3 regions of the Mesorhizobium sp. M8A.F.Ca.ET.161.01.1.1 genome follow, and region 1 is predicted to be linked to each of the others. Evidence: predicted binding sites of a transcription regulator. Region 1 holds the regulator's gene; each other region holds the start of a gene.
What was found. Region 1 encodes LexA, which represses DNA repair genes until DNA is damaged. Its sites were predicted from a motif close to TGTTCNNNNTGTGTTCNG; they were not measured.
Positions count from the first base shown of each region.

Region 2: EN804_RS24495 (PA0069 family radical SAM protein) is a predicted target of LexA. The motif match lies at 1,969-1,986, and genes of this name have one in related genera.
Region 3: EN804_RS14575 (helicase-related protein) is a predicted target of LexA. The motif match lies at 1,276-1,293, and genes of this name have one in related genera.

Region 1 covers NZ_SRTD01000001.1:129,480-139,420, reverse strand. The annotation lists gene kynU (kynureninase) at 1-349, opposite strand, end outside; gene EN804_RS00690 (ABC transporter permease) at 384-1,307, opposite strand; gene EN804_RS00685 (ABC transporter ATP-binding protein) at 1,313-2,092, opposite strand; gene EN804_RS00680 (ABC transporter substrate-binding protein) at 2,153-3,139, opposite strand; gene EN804_RS00675 (GntR family transcriptional regulator) at 3,293-4,066, shown strand; gene lexA (transcriptional repressor LexA) at 4,477-5,220, shown strand; gene EN804_RS00665 (ComEC/Rec2 family competence protein) at 5,214-7,670, opposite strand; gene gltX (glutamate--tRNA ligase) at 7,774-9,198, shown strand; gene gltA (citrate synthase) at 9,382-9,941, shown strand, end outside.
Region 2 covers NZ_SRTD01000011.1:140,900-150,840, forward strand. The annotation lists gene EN804_RS24480 (hypothetical protein) at 1-266, shown strand, start outside; gene EN804_RS24485 (hypothetical protein) at 274-1,248, opposite strand; gene EN804_RS24490 (glycosyltransferase) at 1,398-1,910, opposite strand; gene EN804_RS24495 (PA0069 family radical SAM protein) at 2,062-3,216, shown strand; gene EN804_RS24500 (ribonuclease HII) at 3,370-4,065, shown strand; gene EN804_RS24505 (F0F1 ATP synthase subunit B) at 4,351-4,842, opposite strand; gene EN804_RS24510 (F0F1 ATP synthase subunit B) at 4,853-5,452, opposite strand; gene EN804_RS24515 (F0F1 ATP synthase subunit C) at 5,515-5,739, opposite strand; gene EN804_RS24520 (F0F1 ATP synthase subunit A) at 5,823-6,581, opposite strand; gene EN804_RS24525 (AtpZ/AtpI family protein) at 6,666-7,067, opposite strand; gene EN804_RS24530 (cell wall hydrolase) at 7,325-8,509, opposite strand; gene EN804_RS24535 (MFS transporter) at 8,655-9,941, opposite strand, start outside.
Region 3 covers NZ_SRTD01000005.1:72,572-82,512, reverse strand. The annotation lists gene phbB (acetoacetyl-CoA reductase) at 10-735, shown strand; gene EN804_RS14575 (helicase-related protein) at 1,460-4,876, shown strand; gene EN804_RS14570 (RNA-binding S4 domain-containing protein) at 4,890-5,276, shown strand; gene fdxA (ferredoxin FdxA) at 5,512-5,850, shown strand; gene EN804_RS14560 (CarD family transcriptional regulator) at 6,220-6,801, shown strand; gene EN804_RS14555 (amino acid ABC transporter ATP-binding protein) at 6,881-7,651, opposite strand; gene EN804_RS14550 (amino acid ABC transporter permease) at 7,648-8,328, opposite strand; gene EN804_RS14545 (amino acid ABC transporter substrate-binding protein) at 8,466-9,239, opposite strand; gene EN804_RS14540 (RNA polymerase factor sigma-32) at 9,551-9,941, shown strand, end outside.

The DNA of each region.
Region 1 (9,941 bases):
CCGGCCGCATGCCGAGCGCGGCATGCAGCACCTTGTAGATGTTGATCGAGGTCGTATCGCACACCACGGTCTGGCCGGGCGCGGCGCCGACCAGCCGTCCGAGCTGGTCGCCAAGTGCCAGCGGCATGTCGAACCAGCCGGCAGTATTCCAGGCGCGGATGAGATCCTGCGCCCATTCCTGGGTGGCGGCGTTCTGTAGCTCGTTGAAGACGGCGGGTGCCGCGGCCCCAAGCGAATTGCCGTCGAGATAGATGACGCCTTCCGGCAAAATGAACCGGTCGCGCATGGCGCGCAGCGGGTCCGCCGCATCCATGGCCTCGACGGCTGCGAAATCGAGCGGTGCACGCATCATTTGTGACATTCCCTGGTTATTCATGCCCTGGTTATTGACGGATCGCTTCGCGTGCCGGCGCCGACCCGCGGCTACGCTTGAGGCTGGGCAAGGCAAGCATGGCGAGCACGAACAGACCCGTGGCAAGCTTCAGGTCGGGCGGCGGCATGCCGGCGGCAAGGCAGAACGACACCAGCTGGTAGTAGATGATCGCGCCGGCGAAGGGCGCCAGCAGCTGGCGCCAGACCGTCTGCTTGCCGACGACGGCCTCGCCGATCATCAGCGCGGCAAGGCCGTTGATGAGGATCCCCAATCCCATATTGACGTCGGCAAATCCCTGCGACTGCACCATCAGCGCGCCGCTTGAAGCCGAAAAAGCGCTCGCCAGCCCGACACCGCCTATGGTCGCGGCCCAGACATTGATGCCTTGCGCCTCGGCCATGTCGGGATTGGCGCCCACGGCACGCACGGCCGTCCCCTTCTCGGTCCTGAAGAACATGTGGAGCAGCATGAAGGCGATCAGCGCGAGAAGGCCGGCGACGACGATCTTGCTGGCGGGAAACCCCGGCCGCGCGAACGGCACCCAGTCGAACACCGTCGGCGAGCCGAAGACCGAGAGATTGGACTTGCCCATGATGCGAAGGTTGATGCTGTAGAGCATCGTCATCATCAGGATGCCCGCCAGAAGCGTGTGGATGCGGAAGCGCAGATGGATGAAGGCGGTGCAGCAGCCCGCCGCGAAGCCGGCAACGAGGGCGGCGGCGATGCCGACCAACGGCGATGCGCCGGCGGCAAGGAGGACGCCGCAGATGCAGCCGCCCAGCGGAAAGGCGCCCTCGCTGGTGAGATCGGGAAAATTCAGCATGCGAAACGGAATCATGATCCCGAGCACGACAAAGGCCAGGATCAGGCTTTGCGCCAGCGTGACCGGCATGATCGCGACGAAGCTGGCGAGAACGTCCTGAATGAAGCCCATGATGATCAGCTCGCCAGCAACATGCGGTCGGTCTTGACTGAGAAATGGCCGATCAGATCGATAACCGAGACCCTCGCCTTCTCTTCGCCTGTGACCTCCAGGAGGACGCGGCCGGCGTCGAGCATGATCACCCGGCTGCCGTAGTCGACGGCATGCTGCATGTTGTGGGTCACCATCAAAGTCGTCAGCTTCAGCGCGCTGACAGCGCGCACCGTTGCCTGCATGACGATCTCGGCCGTGCGCGGGTCGAGCGCCGCGGTATGTTCGTCGAGTAGCAGCAAGTCGGGCGATCCGCCGACCGCCATGATCAGCGACAGGGACTGCCGCTGCCCACCCGAAAGCAGGTCGACGCGGGTGTCCAGGCGGTTTTCAAGGCCGAGGCCCAGTATCGACAGGCGTTCCTTGTAGGACGCGAGCCGGGTGGGGTTCAGCCCCTGGCGCAAGGTGCGCTTGCTGCTGCGCAAATCAGCCAGCAGCATGTTTTCCGCCACCGTCATGCTGGCGGCGGTGCCGCGCATCGGATCCTGGAAGACCCGCGCCAGTTTCGCGGCGCGCTTGTGCACCGGCATATCAGTCACATCGGCGCCATTGATCAGGATCTTGCCGGTATCGAGGATCAGAGCTCCGGAAATGGCATTGAGCATGCTGCTCTTGCCAGCTCCGTTGGAGCCGATGACGATGCCGAACTCGCCAGTCGCCAATGACAGGCTGAGGCCGTCCAGCGCGATCTTCTCGTCGGCCTGGCCCCTGTAGAATACTTTGCGCGCGGATCGGATCTCGAGCATCGTTCCTCCCTGACATGAAAAGTGACGGCGCCCGCGCCGTCACCTTCATGCAGCCTGATGTCAGTCGACGATGCAGCCGCAATCTGCCATCGAGGCCGGTATCTCGATGCCGAACGCGGCCATCGCCTTGCGGGAAATCGTTGCCATGTGATCCTTGTAGGCCGGGCGCGACGGCGCGATCGTCTTGGGATCCTTGCCCTTGAGTATCTCTGCGGCGATGTCGCCGGCGTTGATGCCAACCTGCGTGTAATTGACCGCGAAGCTCGCCGGCACAGTGCCGTTGCGGACCGCGCTGTCATCGGAGTTGACGACCGGGATACCGGCCTGGCGGGCGGCGGCGGAGACAGCGGCGATCGCCGGCTGGATCAGGTTCGAGGCCGGGCCGTAGATGACGTCGGCCTTGCCGGCGAGCGAAGCGATACGTTGCTGGATGTCATTGACGTTGTCGATGCCGACCTCCACCACCTCGAAGCCAGCGGCGGGCGCCGCCGCCTTGATCTTTTCGACCAAGGCAACGTCATTGGCCTCGCCCGGATTGTAAGGCACGCCGAAGCGCTTGGCGTTCGGCAGCAGCTTCTTGGTGAAGGCCATCACCGCGGCGACGTCCTGCAGATCGCTGGCGCCGGTCATGCCTTCGTCACCTGAATCCCACGACGGCACCAGCTTGGCCGCCACTGGATCGGTGACCGCGGCAAAGACGATTGGAATGCCGGAACCGGCGAGCGCCTTCTTGGCGATCTGCGAGACCGGCGTGGTGATGGTGTAGATCAGCTTGGGCTGCTCCGCCTGCAGCTTGGCGATCATCTGCGGCACCAGCGATGCATCGAAATTGGTATGGCTTTCCGTATAGACGACGTCCTTGCCCTCGACGAAGCCATTGTCCGTCAGCGCCTTCTTGAAGCCGGCTATGGCGGCATTGAGCTGGGGGTGCTCGCCGAAGTTGGCAATGCCGATGCGTATCTGGTCGGCGGCGGCACTGCCGGCGCTCACCATCAACGCGCTAGCCAGGAACAAACCCGACAACCAAGCGGATTTCGACTTCAACATCATTTCCTCCCAGATTTGATCACCGCCGCTTGCAGCGCGGCTACTGCAAACGATCATGGTCAGTCCGCCGGCTTGTGTCAAACATTATATATAATTCTTGCCATGCCCCTACATCATATATAATTTTCCCTGCCAGACGACGGATGGACCGCGATGCAGGATCAAACGAGCTCCACAAAGACGGAGGCAGCCTATCAGCTGTTGCGGCGCGATATCCTGACCACGCGCCTCATGCCCGGCGCCCCGCTCAAACTGAGTGCACTGCGCGGCACCTATGGAGTCGGCTGGACGCCATTGCGCGAAGCCTTGTCGCGGCTCGAGGCCGAACGCCTGGTCACCGCCATCAGCAATCGCGGTTTTGCCGTGGCTCCGGTGTCGCGGGCCGAACTGGAGGATCTGGCGCGCGCCAGGATGGTGGTCGAGATCCCCCTGTTCCTCGAATCGATGGAGAAAGGCGGCAAGGAATGGGAAGATGCCGTGGTCACAGCCCACTACCGGCTCTCCCGTTGCAAAACCGCGGTCGACGATCCCTCGGATGCGGCGGTCGACAAATGGGACGAGAATCACGAGGCTTTCCATGCGGCGCTGCTGAGTGCCGCCACATGCGATTGGCTGTTGCGTTTCCGCTCGACGATCTCGGATCAATTGCGCCGGCATCATCGCTTTCTTGGTCTGGCGCCGACATTGCGGGCCGCGGCCGGCCTCAAGGATGGCTACGAAGAGGCGATGGAGGCGCTGCGCGAAGCGATTGCGATCGAACACCATACCGCGATCATGGAAGCGGCACTCGATCGTGACGTCGAGCGGGCCAAGGCGCTGATGGTGGCCCATATCGGCTACACCCTGCACGTCTATGTCCACAGCGAAGACAGCGGCCCGACCAAATACGCCGCCCGCGCCGGCAGCTTGAAAGCCGGTTCGGGATGACTCCGGCGCTTCCGCGACATCTATTCGCACGCGTTGGTCGGAGTGGGGCCGGACGCCTGGGTCCATCGCTGCCCCGAAGCTGCCAGTCGTTGGCGTTTTGGTTTCGTTTCGTTCCGCGAATAACGGACCGATAAATTATACAATCCGCCCGGGGAAAGCCTTCCGAACGGCTGACGCCAAACTCGGGAGCGGATGGGCCACAGGCCATTAACCATAACGATTTCAATGGGCCTGCCGATGGCGGAAAAGGTCGGCTTCTGCCCGCCGTAGCGGACAAAAAACATCCGCAGCCTTAACAAATTCATTAAACTTTAAACGGTTGCGGAACACAACTGGAACAGATAGTGTTTGTTCTGGGTTTGTTTTTTCGATTCTGGTTCAGACCTTCGTTCAATGCCTTGGGGGCCGCCATGCTGACACGCAAGCAACATGAACTGCTGATGTTCATCCACGAACGGCTCAAGGAAAGCGGGATACCGCCCTCCTTCGACGAGATGAAGGAAGCGCTCGATCTTGCCTCCAAATCCGGGATTCATCGCCTGATCACGGCGCTGGAGGAACGCGGCTTCATTCGCCGGCTACCCAATCGGGCGCGCGCGCTGGAGGTGCTGCGGCTGCCGGATTCGATCGCGCCCGGCCTGAACGCGGCAAAGAAATTTTCGCCCAGCGTCATCCAGGGCAGCCTTGGTCAAAACAATCTTGGCCGCCAGCTCAAGCCGGCGACGGCGCCTTCGCGTCTGCCCGCGGCCGGCAATGACGACGATGTGGTTTCAGCCGTGTCCATCCCGGTCATGGGCCGTATCGCCGCCGGTGTGCCGATCGATGCCATCCAGCATCAGACGCATTCGATCTCGGTGCCGCCGGATATGATCATGGGCGGCGAGCACTATGCGCTGGAGGTCAAGGGTGACTCGATGATCGAGGCTGGTATCTTCGACGGCGACACGGTCATCATCCGCAATGCCAACACGGCAAGTCCGGGCGAAATCATCGTGGCGCTGGTCGACGAGGAGGAAGCGACGCTGAAGCGGTTCCGCCGTAAAGGCGCCTCGATCGCGCTCGAAGCCGCCAATCCAGCCTACGAAACGCGCATTTTCGGGCCGGACAGAGTCAAGGTACAAGGCAAGCTGGTCGGGCTGATCAGGCGCTACTGAGCCGGTTTGCCATCGGACTTGTCTGGCTTTTTATAGGGCGGCAGCCCCCTCGCCTCGCGTGAGAATTTTCGCTGCTCGTGCCAGGGCCGGTATGGTCCGTCGACAGCGAATTCGATCACAGCCGGGGTTGTGGCCGACTGGGGATCGAAGAAGACGGCAGCACTTCCCTTGCGGGCGAGCTGCCGTTTCGTGACGACGACAACCAGCGGATTGTGGCAGGCGTCATAGGCGGTCGCGTCATTGACGACGATCAGGTCGGCGAAGGCGCAGGCTTTCCAGGTGTTCTTGCGATCCTCGACATAGGCGACGATCGCGCCGGAAGGGTGCCTGGCAAGGCAAAGGCCTTCGCGGCAATAGAACGGCGATCCCTGCGGCAGGTCGGTGGGAGCGGCAATATCGAATTGCCCGTCCGCCTTGTCGAACATTTCCGGTTTGACGATTGTTTCGGAGACCAGAGCGCGTTTCCAGTTGTCGGCCGCGAATTCGTTCGGACGTTCCCGGTTGACGGCCAGTTCGCCATTGCCGATCGGCAGTGCGACCAGCCGTGCGTCTTCCGAGATCAGCACATCGGGCGTGCGTATGTCCGACACAGTCAACAGACCGGCAAGTGCGAATGGCAGTGCCGCGAGCCGCAGCCAGGTCGTCGCCATCGTCGCGATGACCAGCGCGACGGCCACCAGCAGCACGGATTGCTGCGAGATCAGACCTACCCCATCGATCGGCGAGCGCTCCGATATCCATGACGATACGGCGATCATCGCTGTCAGGCCTTTGCCCATCACGTAGAGAAACGGGCCGTCGGCGCCGAAGGGCATCGCCAGCGAACTGAGGACCGCAAAAGGCATGACGACCACCGACACGATCGGCATGACGGCCAGATTGGCGAACAGGCTGAGCGGCGATACGCGCTGGAAATGCCAGATGGCAAACAGCGCCGTCGCGCTGCCGGCAATGATGGAGGTCATGGCCAATCCACCTGTCGCCAGCAGGAATTTTCGCGTCAGGAACCCGGGTAGTGACCGCTTTGGCGACGGTGGCCTCGTCTTACCAGCGCGGTGGTCCGCCCAGCCGGCATAGGCGCCAACAAGGGCCGCGGTTGCCGCGAACGACATTTGGAAGCTCGGGCCGACGACCTCGTGCGGGGAAACCAGGATAACGGCGATCGCCGAGATGGCCAGGTTGCGCATGGTGAGCGCCGCGCGATCGAACAAGACGGCAATCAGCATCACCGCCAGCATGATGAAGCTGCGTTCGGCCGCAACGACGACACCGGAAATGACGAGATAGGCGGCGATCGAGAAAAGTGCGGCGGCGGCCGCATATTTCTTCACCGGCCGGCGCGCGGAAAAGTCTGGAAACAGCGCGAAGGCACCGCGCAACAGACCCATGATGGTGCCGGCGACCAGCGCCATATGCAGTCCCGAAATGGAAATGATGTGATAGATGCCGGTACGCCGCATCGCTTCGTTGATTTCATCGGGAATGCCGGCGCGCACGCCGACGATCAGCGCCGCCGCGATCTCGCCTTCGGCGCCGCCGATGCTGCCCCTGATGTGGTCGGCGATGGCTTCGCGGGCGTTTTCGATGCTTGAAAAAAGACGGGCTGGCAGCGACATCTCACCATCGTCGGTAGCGACAACCGTTGGATTGCCGAGAAAGAAGCCGCTGCCGCCGATGCCTGCGAAATAGCTGTCGAAGGAGAAGTCGTAGCTGTCCGGCCGCACCGGACCGGTCGGCGGCAGCAGTTTGGCGTAGCCTGTGATAAGCGAGCCAGCGGTCATTTCCGGCGGTATCTTGCGTGCCGAAAGCCGGACCCTTTCCGGCGCATAGCGCAATTTCGGCCGGGCGGTCGAAATCACGTCCATGGTCAACCGGATACGGCCGCTCTCCATCTCCTCGAGCGAGACCACGCGGCCGGTCAATTGAGTCGAGATTTCCGAACCCAGCATCCGGGTTCCTGCTCGCCATGTTTCGACCTTCGCCGCGAGCAGGCCCAGCGCGCACAACAGCACTGCCATGAAACACAGATGGGTTTTCGGCCAGGAACGCGAGACGAATGCACAGGTCGCCGCCAGCACCATGACCGCGACAGGCTTTGCAAAATCGGGCTCGGTCGCCAGCGAAAAGTAGCCGATCGCCCCAACCGCCAGGCAGACCGGCACCAGCAGGAAGGCGATGCCCCGGTCAAGTTCCAGCTCCGCCGCCTTGGCCAAGCCGTGGCGCAGGCGAAGCAAGGATATCCGGCCGATTTTCCGGCGCGCGCGCACGATCCTGCGTGCGGCAGGAGACGGAGTTGGCGCCGGCAAGCCCGCTTGCAACGGCTGGGTTGCGGGCGCAGCCACGAGCGGCGATGGCAGCGGGATCGCCGGAGGCGTCGCAAACAAGGACCGTTCGCTGACGCCGACAATGGCGCCCTCGCCCCGATCCGAGCCCCGGCCTCGTCCAGTCATCGGGTCTGCCCCTTGCGCCCTCGACACCCTATGCTACATGAACGCGCGAAGCGCGAAAGTCCGCGCCCTCCGCACCCAGCTTCAGACGTTTTCCGAGAGTTCCATGTCCGACAAGGTCATCACCCGTTTTGCCCCCTCGCCGACCGGCTATCTGCACATCGGCGGCGCGCGCACGGCACTGTTCAACTGGCTCTATGCCAAGCATACCGGCGGTACGATGCTGCTGCGCATCGAGGACACCGATCGGGAGCGTTCGACCGATGCGGCCACATCAGCCATTCTCGACGGCCTGACCTGGCTCGGCCTGTCATGGGACGGCGATGCGGTTTCCCAGTTCGAGCGGGCGCCGCGCCATCGTGAGGTGGCCGAGGAACTGGTGCGGCTGGGCAAGGCCTATTACAGCTACGAGACCTCAGCCGAGCTCGAGGCGATGCGCGAGGCAGCACGCGCCAAGGGCCTGCCGCCACGCTATAACGGCCACTGGCGTGAGCGCGATCCGTCGGAGGCACCCGCCGGCGTCAGGGGCGCCATCCGCATCAAGGCACCGACCGAGGGCGAGACGGTGGTGCAGGACCGGGTCCAGGGCGAGGTGCGCTTCCCCAACAAGGATCTCGACGACTTCATCATCCTGCGTTCGGACGGCAACCCGACCTACATGCACGCCGTCGTCGTCGACGATCACGACATGGGCGTCACCCACATCATCCGTGGCGATGATCACCTGACCAACGCCGCCCGCCAGACCGTGATCTACAACGCCATGGGCTGGGAGGTGCCTTCGATGTCGCATATCCCGCTGATCCATGGCGCCGACGGCGCCAAGCTGTCGAAGCGCCACGGCGCGCTTGGTGTCGAGGCCTATCGCGCCATGGGCTATCTGCCGGAGGCCCTGCTCAATTACCTGGCGCGTCTCGGCTGGAGCCATGGCGACGACGAGATCATGTCGATCAAGGATATGATCTCGTGGTTTGACATCGGCGACGTCAACAAGGGCGCGGCGCGCTTCGATTTCGCCAAGCTCGAGGCGTTGAACGGCGTCCATATGCGCCGCATGGCCGATTCCGAATTGTTCGACATTTTCATCGCCACCTTGCCTTATCTGGAGGGCGGCCCGGCGATGGCGGCGCGCCTCGACAAGAAGAACAAGGCGCAGTTGCTGGCAGCCCTTCCGGGCCTGAAGGAGCGCGCCAAGACGCTGGTCGAGCTCGTCGACGGCGCTGCCTTCCTGTTTGCCGCGCGGCCGCTGCCGATCGACGACAAGGCCGCGCTCCTGCTCAATGACGATGCCCGCAAGATCCTGCGCGGCGCTCACGAAGCTTTGAAGTCGCTGTCGGGTGAGTGGACGGCGGCCACGGCCGAGGCCGCTATCCGCGACTATGCCCTGGCTGGCGGCCACAAGCTTGGTGCCGTGGCCCAGCCGTTGCGGGCTGCTTTGACCGGCAAAAGCACCTCGCCGGGCGTATTCGACGTGCTGGCCGTGCTGGGGCGTGAGGAAAGCCTGGCCCGCATAGCGGATCAAATCGATTAGGAGCAAACTGGCCCAAGAAGATTGGCATTGAAAGGCGCGTTTCGCAGTGCAACATTATGTCTTGGCCCAATCTGGCACGCACCTCCTAGAATGCGGTGGCGAAGGCGCGCATTGCGGTGATTTCGACGTGTCGCTCTGCGGAATTTGCCTTTGCCGGCATGAGGAAACAAGAAGGAGTTTGCAATGACCGAAGCTGCGAAAAAACTGGATGTGGGCGGCCAAGAGGCCACGGCAACGCTCGAATTCGCCGGCAAGACCCACGAATTCAAGGTGCGAAGCGGCTCGGTCGGACCTGACGTCATCGACATCGCCTCGCTCTACAGCACTACCGGCGCCTTCACCTATGACCCCGGCTTCACCTCGACGGCAAGCTGCGAGTCGGAGATCACCTTCATCGATGGTGATGCCGGCATCCTCCTGCACCGCGGCTACCCGATCGACCAATTGGCCGAACATGGCGACTTCCTCGAGGTCTGCTATCTCCTGCTCTACGGCGAACTGCCCACCAAGGCGCAGAAGGACGATTTCGATTACCGCGTGACGCGCCACACCATGGTGCACGAGCAGATGTCGCGCTTCTTCACCGGCTTCCGCCGCGACGCGCACCCGATGGCGGTGATGTGCGGCGTGGTTGGCGCGCTGTCGGCCTTCTATCACGACTCGACCGACATCTCCGACCCGTACCAGCGCATGGTTGCGTCCATGCGCCTGATCGCCAAAATGCCGACGATCGCGGCCATGGC
Region 2 (9,941 bases), on a different contig from region 1:
CGGTCAAGGACGCAAGGCGATTGCGCAAATACCGGTTCGGACTGGAGACCGCCGACTATCTGATTTGCCGAGAATGCGGCGTCTATGCCGCCGCGATCGCCGGGGAAAATGACGAGGCCAGGGCCATCCTGATCGTCAACGCCCTGGACGATCACAGGGCGTTCACCGGAGAATCGGTCCTGGTCGACTTCGACTGGGAAAACAGAGCTGAGCGGCAAGCCAGGCGTCGCCTTCGCTGGATGCCGGTCGAGATGAGCTTCGCCTGACCTGCCTTCAGCGGATGACCGGCTCGCCATGGAAACGACGGCGCGACGGCTTGGAGACGCCGAAGCCAACTTCCATCATCAGCCGTGGCGTGCGTGCCGGCACCGTGCCCATGTGGAAACCGAAGGGGTCTTCGACGAAGCCGAGGCCAGCCTCTCCGGTCAGGGTCACCGGGCTCTGCTCGCCATACACGTCCAGCACATCCTTGGCGGGATGGCCGACGAGAAGGGTGAGCTGATGCCTTATGGCGCGGCGCCTGTGGCTTCCCCTGACATAGACATGCGGACCGGTCTCGGCGTCGACGGGCTTGAGGTAGAAAAAGAATTTCAACATCCGCCAGTCATCGAGATCGAAATGATACTTGCCGAGCGAGGCAAGGTTCTTGTCGGCGTCGGACGCCTCGCCGGTAGGAAAACTCCACCAGACGCGTGTCGTGATGAGTTTCGCCTGAGCGCCGAGATAGTGCGCGGCGATGTCGAGCAGCAGCGGGTCGCGCTGTATGGCGAGTGCCGCCGGGCAGTCGAGGATGCGTTCGAAATAATGGCCGCTCAGCAATGAGCGGCCAAGGCGCTTTTCGGCTTCGGCATGTTCGCCGGGCACGAATTCGAGCCGGCGGTCGAAATTGCCGTAGCAGGGCGTGCGCCGGGCGAAGCTGGCAATCTCCTCGTGGATATCAGGCGGCAGGATCAGCCCCGAGAACAGCCCGTCCGACCGCAACGCGCCGACGACGGCCTCGCGCTGAACGCCCCTGAACATCGTGTCCCCGGCATTGTCGGCCGGACGAGCGCGCTTCGCGCCCAGCCAATGCATCCGGCGCCCGGGCATGGTACGCGCCAGAACGAACATCGGCAGCCAGGCAGGGTTTTCGCGCAGGTCCTTCAGATAGGTCGGGATGCGCACGGCGATGCGGCGCAGCAGGCTGCCATTGCGTGCAATGGCCTCGAGACTGGCAGTGCCGGACTTGTCAGTGGTCGAAAGGTTCATGGGGATCCTCAAGGGTATGATGCAGCGCCGACGCAATGTCGGAGCCTGCCGTTCCGGCATGACCCAAACCCAATTCACCCGCCTTGTCGGAAAGTTACCCGCGCGTCAGTTTTTGTGCAACGCACAATGGACAGAGCAGCCGCAAAAAATCACCTCTGCCTCGGCGGCGCCGCCCAGATCTCGGCGTCGAGCTTCTTTGTCGCCAGACCGCGCGCCAACGCCTCGGCGCTGCCGGCATTCTTGGACAGAGATGCCGCCTGCCGCTTGCTGATCACCAGGCCGTCGGCGAGCGCACGGTTTGCCGAAAAGACCCGGGCCAGGAACGGCGGACGGCTGCCCCGCGCCCGCGAGAACCGGGCGGCCATTGTCTGCCTGGCGGTATGGGCGACAACCGCGTCGATCCAACCCTCCACCAGCCTCGCACCCGGTTCGAGAAACAGCAGCCAGTCACCCTTGGCCTGGCGAATGCCAGCGGCGATGCCGCCGCTCCCCACATAGTGGCAGCCGGCATGGTCGGCCACGCGATGCGTGTGGTCGGTGGAGCCGGTGTCGCAGACGACGACATCGCGCACCACGCCCTCGACCGCGCCGCCGATCAGCGTCGCCAGCGTGCGGGCGAGACCCTCCTCGTCATTATGCGTTTCGATGAGAACACTGAGCATCATGAGCCGAATAGCGGAAAGCGCCGACCGACGCCAGTTTTTGCGCCGCACCATAAAAAGTTCTTGCTTTGTTCTCATCAACAAAATAGGAATAATTTCCATGAGCAGAGCGATTCGACAGAACATGGACAGTCCCTGGGAGCGGGCGAAGATGGAACCGATCATGCGCGCCGACATTGCAGCCTTCGGAGCAGGACGAGCCGAAATGGCCAACGCGATGATCGAGCAGAGCGGCATGCGGGTCCGTCCGGACCGCAACCGTGGCCGGTCGGCAGGCATCAATCCGTCCGGCCGGTTCGAACCCGTGAGCCGACATGTCTTCGACGACGGCTGGAGTTCGCTGGAGGAACTGCCCCCGTTCAAGACCGAGGTGCAGGTGGAGAAGCCGCGCACCATCATCACCCGCAACGAATCGCCGGACATCTCCTTCGACCGGTCGATCAATCCCTATCGCGGTTGCGAGCACGGCTGCGTCTATTGCTTCGCGCGGCCGACACACTCGTTCATGGGCCTGTCGCCGGGCCTGGATTTCGAATCCAAGCTGTTCGCCAAGCCGGACGCGGCACGCCTGCTCGACAAGGAGTTGTCGAAGGACGGCTACCAGCCGCGCACCATCGCCATCGGCACCAACACCGATCCCTACCAGCCGATCGAGAAGCAGTACCGGATCATGCGCGAGATCCTCGAAGTGCTGGAGGCACGCGGTCATCCGGTCGGCATCGTCACCAAATCGGCCCTGGTGGTGCGCGACATCGACATTCTGTCGCGCATGGCCGAGCGCGGGCTCGCCAAGGTGGCGCTGTCGGTGACGACGCTCGACCGCATGCTGGCCAGGACGATGGAACCCCGCGCCTCGACGCCGACCAAGCGGCTGGAAGCGATCAGGCAGCTTTCGGATGCCGGCATTCCGGCTTCGGTGATGGTGGCGCCGATCATTCCGGGCCTGACCGACCAGGAGATGGAACGCATCCTCGACTCGGCACACCATGCCGGAGCGCGTGAAGCTGGCTATGTGGTGCTGCGCCTGCCGCTGGAGGTCAGCCCGATCTTCAAGGACTGGCTGCTGCGCCACTATCCCGACCGCTATCGCCACGTCATGTCGCTGATCCGTTCGATGCGCGACGGCAAGGACTACGATTCGGAATGGGGCAAGCGCATGAAGGGCGCCGGCCCCTATGCCTGGCAGATCGGCCGGCGCTTCGAAATCACCGCCAAGCGGCTCGGCCTCAATGCGGAGCGACGCACGTTGCGGACTGACCAGTTCGTGGCCGCCGGCAAGGACCAGGAGCAGTTGATGCTGCTCTGAAAATTGAAAATCGCCGCGGCTGTTCATGACCGCTGCGGCCAATAATCCCGTCCGGCCTGCCCCGGCCTGCAGACGGTGCCCTCCCGGTCCGGCGCCCCACCCGACCCGGAGGGACTTGCGGAGAATCGGAGCCGATGCGAACCTCGCCGCAACATGGCTCGCGCGCGTTCTGATTCTCCGCTTCTCTTCGAGATCGTCGAGAAACCCGATTTCTCCTTCGAGACGAAGGCGATGGCCGATGGTTTGTGGCCGGTCGCGGGGATGGACGAAGCCGGCCGTGGCCCGCTGGCGGGTCCGGTCGTCGCGGCAGCAGTGGTGCTCGACCCCGCCAACATTCCCGAAGGACTCGACGATTCAAAGCGGCTTAGCCACTTGCAGCGCGAAGCGCTGTTCCTGCGCATCCTCGGTTCCGCGCTCGGCGTCTCGATGGCGTCGATCAGCGCGGAGGGTATCGATGGCAGCAACATCCTCAAGGCGAGCCTCGAAGCGATGCGCCGCGCGCTGGTCGGGCTGCCGGTTCAGGCAAAACTCGCGCTCGCCGACGGGCGCGACGTGCCCCCGGGACTGCCCTGCGAAGGGCGCGCGCTGATCAAGGGCGACCAGCGCTCGCAATCGATCGCCGCCGCCTCGATCGTCGCCAAGGTCATGCGCGACCGCATGATGTGTGGCTGCGGCAATCATCACGATCGTTACGGCTTCGAAGTCCATATGGGTTACGCCACGGCCCGGCATCGCACGGCGATCGAGGCGCACGGGCCGGTGGCGCGGCTGCACCGCACCTCGTTTGCGCCGTTCAGGCTTGGGGGTGTCGAGGTGGTTGAGGAAGAGAGCTTGGCCGGGCTGGAGTGAGGCGAAAGCGGCGCCGAACTACAGCCGATCTCCCCCTCGGGGGGGGAAATGTCCGGCAGGACAGAGGGGGCGCTGTCCCGCCGACCTGTCAGTTCATTGCGATCAGATTCGCCGGATACTTCTCAGCCGGTGCGACGGATAAAGAATCGAACGCCGGCGATCCTTCGCGCCCCCCTCTGCCCTGCCGGGCATCTCCCCATGAGGGGAGATTGGTGGCGTCAACGCACCGTACAAAAAAAGCCGCCAAGTTTCCCGGACGGCTTTGATTTGCTTGATGTTGTCAGCTCAGTTCAGCTTGGCCTTCACATCCTGCAGCGCGGACTTGAACAGATCGGCTCCTGCCTTGGCGTCAACCTTGGCGGCGAGCAATGCACGTGCCGCCTCGACAGCGATGTCGACGGCGCTGGCGCGCACTTCGCCGATCGCTTCGCGCTCGGCCTGGCCGATCTTCTGTTCGGCAAGCGCGGTGCGCCGGGCGACATAGTCCTCGGTCTTCTTGTGGGCCTCGGCGGCCAGCAGTTCGGCCTCGCGCTTGGCGGCCGCGACAATGTCGGCAGCCTCCTGCTCGGCTTCCTTGCGCTTCTTCTTGTACTGGCCAAGCAATTGCTGGGCTTCGTCGCGCAGCTTGCGGGCCTCGTCGAGCTCACTGCTGATCCTGGCGGCGCGGGCGTCGAGCGCCTTGGCGATCATGCCGGGCACCTTGATGTAGACGGCGATGGCCAGGAAGATGATCAGGGCAATCGTGGCCCAGAGCGTTGCGAGAGATGTAGCGTCCATGATGCGCTCCTCACCGGGCCACGGATTTGACCGCGGCCGCGATCTCGGCCTTGCTGGCCTTGCCGCCAACGAGTGCCTCGACGATCGCCGAAGCGGTATCCTCGGCAATGCTGCCGACTTCCTTCATGGCATTGGCCTTGATGGAAGCAATGCGTGCCTCGGCCTCGCCAAGCTTCCCATCGAGCGCAGCCTCGATCTTCTTGCGCGCGGTATCGGCTTCCGCCTTGGCCGCATCGTTGGCTTGCTGGCCGATCGAGTTCGCGTTCTTCTTGGCTTCCGCCAGTTCCTGCTCGTAAGCGGCAACGGCGGCGTCTGCCTCGCCCTTCAACTTGGCAGCCTGGTCGAGATCCTGGCTGATGCGGTCGTTGCGGACATCGATGATGCCCCCGACGCGCGGCATCACGACCCGCTTCAGGAAGAGGTAGAACAGCCCGAACGTGATCGCCAGCCACAGAAGCTGCGACGGAAACGTCTCCGGATTGAATGGCGGAAACGTGCCGTGCGCTTCGGCAGGCACGCTGGTGCCGGAATGCGTGTCGCCTCCGGTCGCAGCGTGGCTGGTGTCGGCTGATGGCGCGGACTCTTGCGCGAAGGCAGATGTCACGAACATGGACTATCCCCAGATATCAGGCCCGCCGCTTGCGCGGCCGGCCTGTCCAATCTTCTCAGTACTCAGCCGAACAGGGCCAGCAGCGCGATGAGAAGCGAGAAGATGCCCAGAGCTTCGGTCACGGCGAAGCCGAAAATCAGGCGGCCGAACTGGCCGTCGGCAGCCGAAGGGTTGCGCAGCGCGCCCGAGAGGTAGCTGCCGAAGATGTTACCCAGGCCAATGCCCGCGCCACCCATGCCCAGGCAAGCGATGCCGGCGCCGATGTACTTTGCTGCTTCTGCGTCCATTTGTTCAACTCCTTTGGATCTGAAAATTCCGTTGCGATTTCATCCGGCACCAATGTTGAAAACTCTTGGCCGGAACTCTTGCCTCAGTGCCCGGGATGCAGGGCGTCGTTGAGATACATGCAGGTCAATACGGCAAAGACGTAGGCCTGCAGGAAGGCGACCAGCAGTTCAAGCGCCGTCAGCGCCACCGCCATAGCCAACGGCAGGATCGAACCCGCCACGCCGACCGCGCCCAGCGCGGAGAGGCTGACGACGAACCCGGAGAAAACCTTGAGCGTGATGTGGCCGGCAAGCATGTTGGCGAACAGACGAACCGAGAGGCTGACCGGGCGCGACACGAAGGAAATGACCTCGATCAGCACCACCAGCGGCAGCAGGAACACCGGCACGCCATGCGGCACGAACAGCTTGAGGAAACCAAGACCATGCTTCATGAAGCCGTAGACCACCACGGTTCCAATCACCAGGGCCGCGAGGCCGAAGGTGACGATGATGTGGCTGGTGACCGTGAAGAAATAGGGAAACAGGCCGAGCAGATTGGCGACCAGCACGAACATGAACAGCGAGAACACGAAGGGGAAGAACTTCATGCCCTGCGTGCCGGCGGCGTCACGCAGCATGTTGCCGACGAATTCATAAGCCATTTCGGAGACCGACTGCAGCCGGCCTGGAACCAGGCTGCGGCTCGACGTCGTCAGGAACAGGAACGCCGCGGCGACAACCACGGTGGCGACCATGAACAGGGCGGAATTGGTGAAAGACAGGTCATAGCCGCCGATCTCGATCGGTATCAGCTTGTTGATATGGAACTGGTGGATCGGATCGACCTTGTCAGCTGCCACGTTCAAACCCCGTCAATGCCGCGTACGGCCAAAATTACCTTGCCGCATGGAAGCGGCTATTTCCAAATGCCACCTGAAGGGCGGTCATTTGCCGTCGTCCCGGTCACGGCGCGGCTTCGCGCCTTGTCCGAATTCCGCCACAACGCCAGCCGAACGCATGACATTGAGCACGCCGGCGCCAAAACCAAGCAGCAGGAAAACGATCAGACCCCACGGCGATGTCCCCGCCATACGGTCGATGATCCAGCCGATGCCGGCGCCCACGACCACCCCGGCGATAAACTCGCTGGATAGTTTGATCGCCTGACCGTATCCGGTCACTGGTTTCGCGTCGTCTTTCCCCTCGAGCCGGTTCGGCAGCCTTGTCGCAAGCGATGCTCCAAGTTCACGCCGACGTCGCTCAAGATCGTCGTCGCGGATTTCGGCGTCATGCTCTTTGCCGCGGCCGGTTTCTCCGGTTCCGTCTGGCCCTTTTTTCTCGGCCATCGCAACCCCCCTGCCCGGGCAGACCGTCACCGTCCGTCCGCTTCTAAAGTCGCCGGCAACATAGTTAGAGGGTTTGCGCCCGTCAAGCCACGGAGGGAAGTTCCGCGCTGTGTATTTTAAATAGTAAAATCAAAGGATTAGAAAGGTGCGACATCGTGCCCGCGGCGATCGGAGGGATGCGTTGCGCGAATCCCCCGGGCAATGGCTCTCCGATCGACCGTGCGACCGCCCGAAAAGAGAGGCGCCCGGCGGTCGGCTCAGCTCCAGCCGCCACCATAGGTCCGGTAAAAGATATGCAGGCCGATCTTGGTCATCTTCTGCATCGTGCGCGCCCAGCCGGGATGGACATAGTTGGCGTAGTAATGTGTTGACGATCCCACCTCCGGAATGAAGATCTTGCCAGCGGTGACGGCCATGCCGATGTCTTGCGCGGTCTTGTAGGCGACGGGGTTGTCGATGCGCTTCTTTCTGCCGTCGCAAGCGAATGAAAACTGACAGCGGTTGAACCAGCTGTCGTTCTGGTAGACGACGCCGCAGATCGAATTGGGATAGGCGGGATTGCGGACCCGGTTGAGGATAACCTGGGCGACGGCGGCCTGACCGCGCACGGTTTCGCCGCGTGCCTCGAAATAGATGCCGTTGGCCAGGCATTTCTGCTCCGGCTTGGAGAAGACGCTGGCCGGAAGCGGATTCTGGATCCAGGCATGGTCGCCCTTGGCCATCGGCGGAATGAAGCGGCCGCTGTTGGACTGCTCGTCCTGAAGCAGGGCTTCAAAGGGTGAAGCCTTGGCGTAGTCCGGCTCGGATTGTGCGTAGGCGGTCGCCAGCACATCGGGGTGGTCGTTGTTGACGAGGGCGGCGAGCATGGCCGGCACGCCGGGATCCGGCTTCTTGTCTTCACGCGCGTGGAATGCGGCGGCGATCAGGATTTCCTTGCCTTTGATCTGAGGCTTGGCGAAGGCCATTTTCAGGTCGCTGTCCATGCTCGGCCGCATCAGCGAAGAGGTCCGCTGGAAGATCGAGCCTGCATTGAAGTTCTTCGGCGGCGCTACCGGAGAGACCTGGACGATGCGGCCCTTCTTGTCGGCGCGCACGACACGATCCTCGTCGGGCGACCCGCTGACCTTGCCGCCCTTGCCGCGGAACGAGACGGAGCCGATACCGGGAAGGCGAACGCCGGAACCCGAGATCGAGCCGGTGACGTCGGAATCGACGAACGGCATCTCGGCGGCGTGGACCGAGCCGGCGACGGATTTCTCGACATAGGAGTTCCAGCGGGCGGTCGGCGCTTCGAGGCCGGATACAAGGCTTGTCATGTCCTGGTAGGCGGCGACGGTCGGAAAGCCGATCCAGATGCCGAGGCCGATGATGAACGGAGACACAAGGCCGCGTTTCTTCTCACCGGCGGCGGCGGCCAGCCGCGTCAAGACACGTCGATGCACGGAACTCTCTCCAGGAACGCTACTGACCCCACTGGAGAGCAAAATGATGCATTAACCTTGATGGGACGTTAACGGGATCGGTCGGGTTTTCTCAGCCGGCTGGAGGTCGTGGCTTCGAAGTCCGGCGGTTTTGCGGCGGGAGCGCTCAGGCCCGCTTCAGGAAGACCGGCCAGGCAACCAGGGCGCAGGCGGCGGCCGACAGCCAGACGCCGGGCCATGACCAGAGGTGCAGCAGCCCTGGAATGGCCACCGGGACGAGGAAGAAGCCGACGAAGACAAAGCTGTTGGCAAGGCTGAGTGCCGTTCCGACATGGCCGGCACCGGCCAGCGTGGCAAGTTCGGTATAGGCAACGCCGTGCCAGGCGGAGACCGAGATGCCGGCAACAACAAGCACCAAGGGCAGGACGGCGAGCAGGAAGGATTGGCTGGCAGGCATAGCGGGAACGGCCAGAACCAGCACCCAGAGCACGACGAAGGCCAGCGCGCTGAGCGCACTGCACAAGCGAAGAAACTGACGGCGGTTGCCGTGGCGGTCGGTAAAGCGGCCGCTCCAGACGCGCATGACCATGGCGCCGACCTGTACAGCGACGAGGCTCGCGCTGATCGCCGTCGTGCCAAGCCCGGCGAAGTCGTGCAGGAACACCGACGCGAAAGTGAGGACCGCCACTTGCGGAAAGCAGAGCAAGCCGATCGCGGTCGAGATGCGCCAGACCTCGATGTTGCGCAACGGAGCCGGTCCATCCGATAAGACGGCGTGGGCTTCACCCGCCGGCGGCGGTTCGTGCAGCCAACGCCAGGCAAACAGTGCGGACAGGGCGGATGCCGCCGCCAGAAGCCCGAACACCGCGGCAAAACCGAAAGCCAGGGCAAGCGAAGGCAGGACGAGTGCGCCGAGGCCGCCGCCGAGCGGTACCGCCGTCTGCCTGATGCTCATGGCAAAACCGCGCTCATTCTCCCTGAACCAGGCCATGATGGCGCGGCCGCTCGAACCATTGACACTGCCGCCGAGCAGCCCCGTGACGAGCAGGCTTGCCGCCAGCAGCATGACATCGGGAATGCCTGATCTTGTCGGCACGACCAGCATCGCCATGACCAGGAGCCAGGCCGCCGTCGCGCCGAGACCGATCAGAAGCACGCGGCGATCCCCCCAGCGGTCAGTGAGCAGACCCCAGGGCAATTCGCTGAGCGCGACGCCCAGCCCAAGCAGGCCGAGCGCCAGGCCAAGTTCGGCATTGCTCAAGTGATAGCTCTGGCGAAGCACGACCGCCGTTGCCGGTATGCCCGAGAAAGTGGCCGAGAAACCGGCATTCGCGGCAACCCCGATGCCCAGGACCTTCCAGCGGTGGTTGGGGCCGAACACTCGGCCGGCAGGGCTGGCAGCGCTGCCTTGCAGGATTTGTGGTGGCTGTTGATCGGCACAGTCGATGGCGGA
Region 3 (9,941 bases), on a different contig from region 1:
GGAGAACACATGACCAAGGTTGCAATCGTCACGGGTGGATCGCGCGGTATCGGCGCTGCCATCTCGATCGCTTTGAAGACTGCCGGCTATTCAGTTGCCGCGAACTATGCCGGCAATGACGATGCGGCGGCCAAATTCAAGGCCGAGACCGGCATTCCGGTCTACAAATGGTCCGTCGCCGATTATGACGCTTGCGCCGCCGGCATCAAGCAGATCGAGGCCGACCTCGGCCCTGTCTCGGTACTGGTCAACAATGCCGGCATCACCCGCGACGCCATGTTCCACAAGATAACGCGCGAGCAGTGGAAAGAGGTTATCGACACCAATCTGTCCGGTGTCTTCAACATGACCCATCCGCTGTGGAGCGGCATGCGCGACCGCAAGTTCGGCCGCGTCATCACCATCTCCTCGATCAACGGCCAGAAGGGCCAGGCCGGACAGGTCAACTACTCCGCCGCCAAGGCCGGCGACATCGGCTTCTCGAAAGCGCTCGCCCAGGAAGGCGCCCGCGCCGGCATCACCGTCAACGTCATCTGCCCGGGCTACATCGCCACCGAGATGGTCAAGGCGATCGACGAGAAAGTGCTCAACGAGCGCATCATCCCGCAAATCCCGGTCGGCCGCCTCGGCGAACCGGAAGAGATCGCGCGCTGCGTCGTCTTCCTCGCTTCCGAGGATGCCGGCTTCATCACCGGCTCGACCCTGACCGCCAATGGCGGCCAGTACTTCGTCTAGGCATTGATTTTCGCCTGCCCACCAACCAGCGGCCTTGACGGGCGAAAACGGACCGGGAAACCGGTCCGTTTTCAAGTGATGCTCTGGGCCTAAAGCGCCCGCTACGAGCGGCTGCCCCAATCCGGCACGCAAAGGTTAATGGCGGCAGCGCGCCTGCGCGAAACCTGTGGGCAAGCCTGTGGATTCTCGGTGGATAAGCTGTTCACAACACAAGATATTGGGGGAACAAAAAGGGAAAATAGCGCTGACGCTGTTTTGTCGCCGATTCGTTCCGGCTTTGAGCGGAAGTTAACATTAATAGGCCGAGATCACCCATAGTTTCTTAACCCACAATTCAGAAAGATTAACAATTTCATAATCTTGAGCAGTGCGCATCGAGCCCCCGACCTCGTTCACAGGCGAAAGTTAACAGAGAGGTTCGCCTAGCATAAAACGGGCCAGTTTTCTGATTCAGCATGTGGTGAGACTCATGGTCGCAAAATCCATATCTAGCCGTGAACAAAAGCTGAATCTGACGGAGTCACCGATTCGTCGCTGATTCGTTCCAGACTCGTTCCAACTGTTAAGCAGGAACTGATTTGCGGGCTGACACGGGCGTCTTCGGAACCCGGGCGGAACATTCCGCTTTCGCTTCGCGCCCGAAATCCCTATGTGTCGGCTGTCATACGCGCCGTCCAGGCACGCTCCCGACAACGAGAGGCGAGAAAGCCTTATTTCCGAGCCGATGAACATCCAGCAGAAACATACCGAGCCGCTGATCCTGTCGGGCCGCGACGTGACCGCCGTGCTTGGGCCGACCAACACGGGCAAGACCCATCTCGCCATCGAGCGCATGGTGGCGCACGAAACCGGCGTCATCGGCCTGCCGCTGAGGCTGCTGGCCCGGGAGGTCTACACACGCGTCTGCGAAAAGGTGGGCGCCCACAAGGTGGCGCTCATCACCGGCGAGGAGAAGATCCAGCCGCCGGGCGCCAAATATTCGGTCTGCACCGTCGAAGCCATGCCGCGCGAGACCGACGCCGCGTTCGTCGCCATCGACGAGGTGCAACTGGCCGGCGACCTCGAGCGTGGCCATATCTTCACCGACCGTATCCTGCACCTGCGCGGCCGCCAGGAAACGCTGCTGCTCGGCGCGGCCACCATGCACGGCATCCTCCAGCGGCTGCTGAAAGGCGTCTCGGTGGTGACGCGGCCGCGCCTGTCGCATCTGGCTTATGCCGGTTCCAAGAAACTGACGCGCCTGCCACGGCGCACCGCGATCGTCGCCTTCTCCGCCGACGAGGTCTACGCCATCGCCGAGCTGATCCGGCGCCAGCAGGGCGGTGCGGCGGTGGTTCTGGGCGCGCTGTCGCCTCGCACCCGCAATGCCCAGGTGGCGCTGTTCCAGTCGGGCGATGTCGACTATCTCATTGCCACCGACGCGATCGGCATGGGTCTCAACCTCGACCTCGACCATGTCGCCTTTGCCCAGAACCGCAAGTTCGACGGCTACCAGTACCGCAATTTGACGGCGGCCGAACTCGGCCAGATCGCCGGCCGCGCCGGCCGGCATCTGCGCGACGGCACGTTCGGAGTCACCGGGCAGGTTGACCCGCTGGACGAGGATCTGGTCCAGAAGATCGAGAGCCATGACTTCGACCCGGTGAAGGTGCTGCAGTGGCGCACCGCCCAATTCGATTTCGCCAGCCTCGATACGCTGAAGCGCTCGATCGAAACCAACGCCCCGGTCGAGGGCCTGACGCGCGCCCTTCCGGCCGTCGATGCCCAGGCGCTCGAACATCTCTCCCGCGACGAAGGCATCCGCGCGCTCGCAACCAATGCCAAGCGCGTGGCGTTGCTGTGGGAAGCCTGCGCGCTGCCGGATTATCGCAAGATCGCGCCCGCCCAGCATGCCGACCTCATCGCCTCGATCTACATGGACCTCGCCCGGCATGGTCATGTCGACGAGAACTATATGGCCGAGCAGGTGCGCCGCGCCGACACCACCGAGGGCGATATCGACACGCTGTCGCACCGCATCGCCCAGATCCGCACCTGGACATTCGTGTCGAACCGGCCCGGCTGGCTGGCCGATCAGGCACACTGGCAGGAAAAGACGCGCGAAATCGAAGACAGATTGTCGGATGCGCTGCATGAGCGGTTGACGAAACGCTTCGTAGACCGCAGGACTTCCGTCCTCATGCGGCGCCTTAGAGAAAATACCATGCCTGAAGCCGAAATCAGTCCTACCGGAACCGTCCTTGTCGAAGGCCATCACGTCGGCGAGTTGCAAGGGTTCCGCTTCACCGCCGACCAGACCGCCGGCGGCGAAGACGCCAAGGCCGTGCGCACGGCCGCGCAAAAGGCGCTGGCCGCCGAATTCGATGCACGCGCGGAGCGCTTCGGCGCCTGCGCCAATGGCGATCTCGCGCTCGGTTCGGACGGCACGCTGCGCTGGATCGGCGCGCCGATCGGCACGCTGGTTTCGGGCGAGGACGCGCTGAAGCCGCGCCTGGTGCTGCTGGCCGACGAACAGCTCACCGGACCGGCGCGCGACAAGGTCGCCGCGCGCGCCGAGCGCTTCGTCAATTTCCAGATCGAATCCCTGCTGAAGCCGCTGGTCGACTTGAAAAATGCCGATCAGATTTCCGGTATCGGCCGCGGCATCGCCTTCCAGCTGGTCGAGAATTTCGGCCTCATCAATCGCCGCGACATCGCCGAGGAGATGAAGTCGCTCGACCAGGAAGGCCGCGCGGCGCTTCGCCGGCTCGGCGTGCGCTTCGGTGCCTACCACGTCTTCGTGCCGGCGCTGATCAAACCGGCGCCCGCCGGACTGGTGACCTTGCTGTGGGCGCTGAAGAACGACGGCAAGGACAAGCCCGGCTTCGGCGACGTCGTCCATGCGCTGGCATCGGGCCGCACCTCGGTGGTGATCGATCCGGCCTTCGACAAGGCGTTCTACAAGCTTGCCGGCTACCGCAATCTCGGCCGCCGCGCCGTTCGCATCGACATTCTCGAGCGGCTGGCTGACCTGATCCGCCCGGCGACCAACTGGAAGCCCGGCCTCGGCCAGCGACCGGACGGCGCCTATGACGGCCAGTCCTTCATGGTGACGCCGCCGATGATGTCGATCCTCGGCGCCACCGCCGACGACATGGAAGAGATTCTCAAGGGTCTCGGCTATCGCGCCGAGCCGAAGCCGGCGGCGGACGTCAAGGCGCGGCTGGAAGCGCAGGATACTGCCGCGCGGGAAGCCGCCGCGGCCAAGCAGGCAGCCGCGGAGGCAGCCCGCGCGGAACAGGCCGAGGCGGCGGAAGAGGCGGCAGCGCCAGCCGCCGAAGGATCGGAACCGGTGCCGGATGCGGCAGCCGCCGCGGCGATGGAGGTTGCGGCCGAAATCGCGGCAGACGCGCCGACGGAAGCTGCCGTGCAAGAGCAGGCGGAAGCCACGGCTGACGTTGCAGGGGGCGAAGAGGCGCCTGTAGCCGAAGCCGCCGTTGAACCCGTCGAGCCGGCGCCGGTTGAGTCGCGGGCCGAAGCTGAGACTGCCGAGATTGACGCCGCGCCCCCAGAAGAGGACGCCGCGGCGGCGGAGCCGGCCGTCGGGGCCCCCGCGGCGGCGGAGCCGGCCGTCGGGGCCCCCGCGCCGACGGAAGCAGCCGAATCCGTTGCGGTGGCGCAAGCCGTCGGCGAAACGGTGCCGGAAGCCGAAGCGCCAAAGCCGATCCTGTTGTGGCGCCAAGGCCGCTTTGACCAGCGTCCGCGTCATCGCGACGGCCGCAACAACCGCCCGCAAAACGGACAAGCGCGTGGCCGAGGCAACGCGTCGGCCGATGCCGGCGGCGCACCGGCAACAGGCACGCCCACGGACCGTCCCGCCCATGAAGGACGCCGCGACGGCGCCGGCAAGCCGCGCTTCGACCGCTCGAAGTTCAAGCCCAAGCCGCAAGGTGACGGCGAGCAGCGCCGCGATGGCCGCCCGCAAGGCGATCGTCCCGAGCGCCGTGAAGGCCGCCCGGACTGGAAGGGCGGCAGGCCGGAAGGCAAGGGGGGCGGAAAGCCCGCCTTCCAACCCAAGCCGCGCGAGGAGCGCCCGGTGCGCTTCGATCCGGATTCCCCCTTCGCCAAGCTCGCCGCCTTGCGCGACCAACTAAAGAAGTAGGCTCGGCGCTTCGATGGTTGCTGAAGGCCGCCAGCGCATCGACAAATGGCTGTTCTTTTCGCGTGCGGTGAAATCGCGCTCGCTGGCGGCTAAATTGGTGGTCGCCGGCCGCGTGCGCATCAATCGCGACAAAGCAGCGCAGGCATCCGATCTGGTCAAGCCGGGCGACGTGCTGACCATCACGCTCGACCGGCATATCTTCGTCTGGAAGGTGCTCGGCGCCGGAGTGCGGCGCGGCCCGGCCGAGGAAGCCCGCACTCTTTATGAAGACATGTCGCCGCCGCCCGCACCCAAGGCTGACGCCCTTCCCGATGCCATCCCGGCGTTGCGGGAGGCAGGCAGCGGCCGCCCGACCAAAAAAGAGCGCCGCCAGACCGACCGATTGCTCGACGAAGATTGAGCCGTTCGACCGACCGCGGAGGGGCGTTGCCCGAGGGCAGCGGCAAACAAAAAGCAGAACCGGGAGCGGCAAACAGGACGGCCGGTGGGGCATGCCGGGGCTTCGCGGCGCCGCCCACCTGGAATTCCATTCCCAAACCCTGATGCCCCTGGGAACGGCCACCCTTGCAAGCAGCCGATAAAGGCGTTACCTCACAAAAAAAGCCAACAAAAACGGGACATCCCGGAGCCGACCGATGACCTATGTCGTGACCGACAACTGCATCAAATGCAAATATATGGACTGCATCGAGGTCTGTCCGGTCGACTGTTTCTACGAAGGCGAGAACATGCTCGTCATCCATCCCGACGAGTGCATCGACTGCGGCGTCTGCGAACCGGAATGCCCGGCCGACGCGATCAAGCCCGACACCGAGTCCGGCCTTGACAAATGGCTGCAGATCAACACCGAATATGCCGAGAAATGGCCGAACATCACCGCCAAGAAGGAGCCGCCGGCCGACGCCAAGAGCTTCGACGGTGAGGCCGGCAAGTTCGAGAAATACTTCTCCGCCGAGCCCGGCGAAGGCGATTGACAACACCGCCGTAAAGGCTTGTATGACGTAGCGTAACAAGCACGTCGGATTAACCGCCTTGACAGGCGGCGATTGGTTGTGGCCTTCGCTTACGCAGCAAAACCTTGATTCTTCCGACTTTTTGTGTTACATCAGCGAAACATGCCGGTGACACAACGTCGATTTATGGCGCAGACGCCCCAAATCACTGAAAGGTGAAAATCCCATTCCGGACCAGAGCGATCTGGGCCAGGCGGTCGCAATTCGTGCGGTTTGCCGGTCCCGGCTTTTCCGGTGGGTTCATCTGTTGTGCGGCTAATGATCGGTGACCCCGATCACGTGAGTTCAGCCGGCACCGCCGCCGGCCCACAACAAGGAGTTCAGGGCGTAATGGCAACGATCACCCCGCAGAAGAAGTCCACGGCCGCGCGTCACGGTTTCAAGACCGGCGAGTACATCGTCTATCCGGCGCATGGCGTCGGCCAGATCGTCTCGATCGACGAGCAGGAAGTGGCTGGCCACAAGCTGGAACTGTTCGTCATCGACTTCCAGAAGGACAAGATGCGGCTCAAGGTGCCGGTCGCCAAGGCGACCTCCATCGGCATGCGCAAGCTGTCGGAAGAGGATTATGTCGAGCGCGCGCTGAAGGTCGTGCAGGGTCGCGCCCGCGTCAAGCGCACCATGTGGTCGCGCCGTGCCCAGGAATATGATGCCAAGATCAATTCGGGCGACTTGATCTCGATCTCGGAAGTCGTGCGCGACCTCTACCGCGCCGACAACCAGCCGGAGCAGTCCTATTCCGAACGCCAGCTCTATGAAGCGGCGCTCGACCGCATGGCCCGCGAGATCGCGGCTGTCAACCGCATGTCGGAAACCGAAGCCGTGCGCCTGATCGAGGTCAATCTCAACAAGGGCCCCAAGCGTGGCGCCAAGGCCGACAATGAGGAAGCCGAGCAGGAAGAGGCTGCCTGAGCTTTTCGCTTTCGAGTTAACGAAAAACCCGGCCTCGTGCCGGGTTTTTTGTCTTTAAGATTGCCGGAGATTGCCGCGTCTATGCGCCGGCCTCCTTCTCCGCCGCCTCCTGCTTCAGCGTGGCGATGAACCGCTTTGTCCTTTCGCGCTCCGGATTGCCGAACAGCGTGGCGGATGGCCCCTGCTCGACAATGACGCCGGCATCGAGGAACACCGCTTCCTGGGCGATCTTGGAAGCCAGGCGCAAATCATGCGTCGCTATCACCATGGTCGTTCCCTCGCTGGCGAGCTGGCTAAGCACATCGACCACCTCCTGCGCCAATTCCGGGTCGAGTGCCGAAGTCGGTTCGTCGCACAGCAGCACCTTGGGCGACGGCGCCAGCGCCCGGGCGATCGCCACGCGCTGTTGCTGGCCACCCGACAGCGTCGCCGGCCAGGCATCCGCCTTGTGGGCCATGCCGACCTTCTCCAGCAGCGCGAGCGCCCGTTCATGTGCCCTCTGGGGCGACCATTTGAGCACCGTGACCAAACCTTCCATGACATTTTCGATAGCGGTGCGATGCGGAAACAGCTGGAAATTTTGGAACACCATGCCGGTCTGCAGGCGCAGACGCCTTATGTCCGCCGCCGGCACCTTTCCGCCCGGGCGGAACTCGAGCATCTCGTCGCCGATCCGCACCGTGCCCGAGGTCGGGATCTCCAGGAGGTTGATGCAGCGCAGCAGCGTGCTTTTTCCCCCACCCGAAGGACCGACAAGGGCTGTGACGCTGCCCTCGGCGATGGCAACCGTCACCCCTTTCAGCACGAGATTTTCGCCGAAGCGTTTTTCGATGTTGGTGAGGCCGATCATGAGCGTGCCTCCAGGAAGCCGCCATAGCGGTTGAGCCGCTCCTCCAGCCGCGTCTGCAAGGCCGACAGCACCGAACTCATCGCCAGATAGAGGATCGCAGCCTCGACATAGAGGATGAGCGGCTCATAGGTGGTGGCAACGATACGCTGCGCTGCCTGGAACATCTCCGGCACGGTGATGGCGGCGGCCAGCGACGTGTCCTTGACCAGCGAGATGAAAGTGTTGGAGAGCGGCGGCACCGCCACCCGGCCGGCTTGCGGCAGGATGGTGCGCCGCATCGCCTGGCTCCAGGTCATGCCGATCGAGTAGCCGGCCTCCCACTGGCCTTTCGGCACCGAGCCTATCGCCGCGCGGATGATTTCCGACGTGTAGGCGCCGATGTTGAGGGTGAAGCCGATCAGCGCCGCGGTAAAGGCATCGAGCAGGATGCCGACCGAAGGCAGGCCGTAGAAGATCAGGAACAGCTGCACCAGCAGCGGCGTGCCGCGGAAGATCCAGACATAGAAGCGCACGAGCGCCACCAGCGGCTTCGGGCCGAACAGCCGGCCGAGCGCCGCGCCCAACCCCACCGTCAGGGCGAGCACGAAAGACAGCAGCGTCAGCGGCACGGTGAAGATCAACGCTGCCCACAGCAGCGAGGGCAGCGACTCCAGCATCAGTTGCAGCCAGTGCGGCACGAAAAATCCTCCGGAATGAACAAGCGGCGTCATCGAAGCGCGAATGCGTCAGCCATATCACGACAAAAGCGGCGAGCCGTCAAAAACGGCTCGCCGCTGGATGGGCCGCGGGGCGACGACCGGCCCCGCTTTATGAATTACTTCGACACGTCCTGGCCGAAATAGGTGTCGGCGATCTTCTGATAGGTACCGTCGGCCTTGATGTCGGCCAGCGCCTTGTTGATGGCCGCGACCAGCTCCGGATCGCCCTTGCGCACGATGACGCCGGAATAATCGGCATTCTCTTCCTGGGCGGCGATCTTCACATTGGCGTCGGGCTTGTGCTTCTTGAAGTCGAGGAACGACAGGCTGTCATTGATGGTGGCGTCGGCGCGGCCGGTCAAAAGCAGCTGGATCGACTGGTCGAAGCCGTCGGTGCCGACCAGTTCGGCGCCATTCGACTCGGCCAGCTTGCCGAAATTGGAGGTCAGCGACTGCGCCGACTTCTTGCCCTTGAGATCGGCGAAGGTCTTGATGTCGGTGTTGTCGCCGCGCACGATCAGCACCGCCTTGGAGGCGATGTAGGGATCGGAGAAATCGTACTTGGCCTTGCGGGCATCGGTGATGCCGACTTCGTTGATGACGGCGTCGTAGCGCTTGACATCGAGGCCGGCGATCAGGCCGTCCCACTTGCCCTCGAGGAACTGCGCCTTGACGCCAAGCTTGTCGGCGATCGCCTTGGCGATTTCGACGTCGAAGCCGACCAGCGCTCCGGATGCATCATGGTAGGTGAAAGGCGCGTAAGTGCCTTCCGTACCGACCTTGATGACGCCGGCCTGCTTGATCTCGTCGAGATTGGCGCCGGCATGGCCCGATGCGACCGCCAGGGCCTGCAGCGTTCCGGCGATGATGAGTGACTTGAGCCATTTCATTTTTCTGTGATCCGTCCTTGGCCTGATGTCAGGCATGTTGTGAGGGCTGGAAAATGACAGATGCGGGTCGAAAAAATAAGGAATGAAATTTCAAAGAGGGCCAATTCCAGAAATCGAATACTCTAAAAGGAATTTCTCTGCAGCATTCAGAGTTCCGGGCAGCCGTGCCGAAATTGCCCGGATCTCATCGCTCGCCTGCCCGCGCCAGCGGAACCTTTCCCGCGCACGGCAGTTTTGGCTGTTCTAGGGCACGACGCCGTCATTTCAAGCCGGTGCCTGTCATCCGTATCGCCTGAGCCAGGGAGCGCCTTATGATGGAAGACACGGCAGGTCGGGTCATGGTCCGCGCGGCAATGAGGGCGCCCTACCTCGAGCGCGACGAGGAGCATCGGCTTGCATTGCTCTGGAAAGAAGACAACGACCAGAACGCATTGCACAGCATCACCGTTGCCCATATGCGGCTGGTCATTTCCATGGCCTCGAAATTCCGTCACTACGGCCTGCCGCTTGGCGACCTGATCCAGGAAGGTCATGTCGGCCTGCTCGAGGCCGCGGCCCGCTTCGAGCCTGAGCGCGAGGTACGGTTTTCGACCTACGCGACGTGGTGGATTCGCGCTTCGATGCAGGATTACATCCTGCGCAACTGGTCGATCGTGCGCGGCGGCACCAGTTCGGCGCAAAAGGCCCTGTTCTTCAATCTCA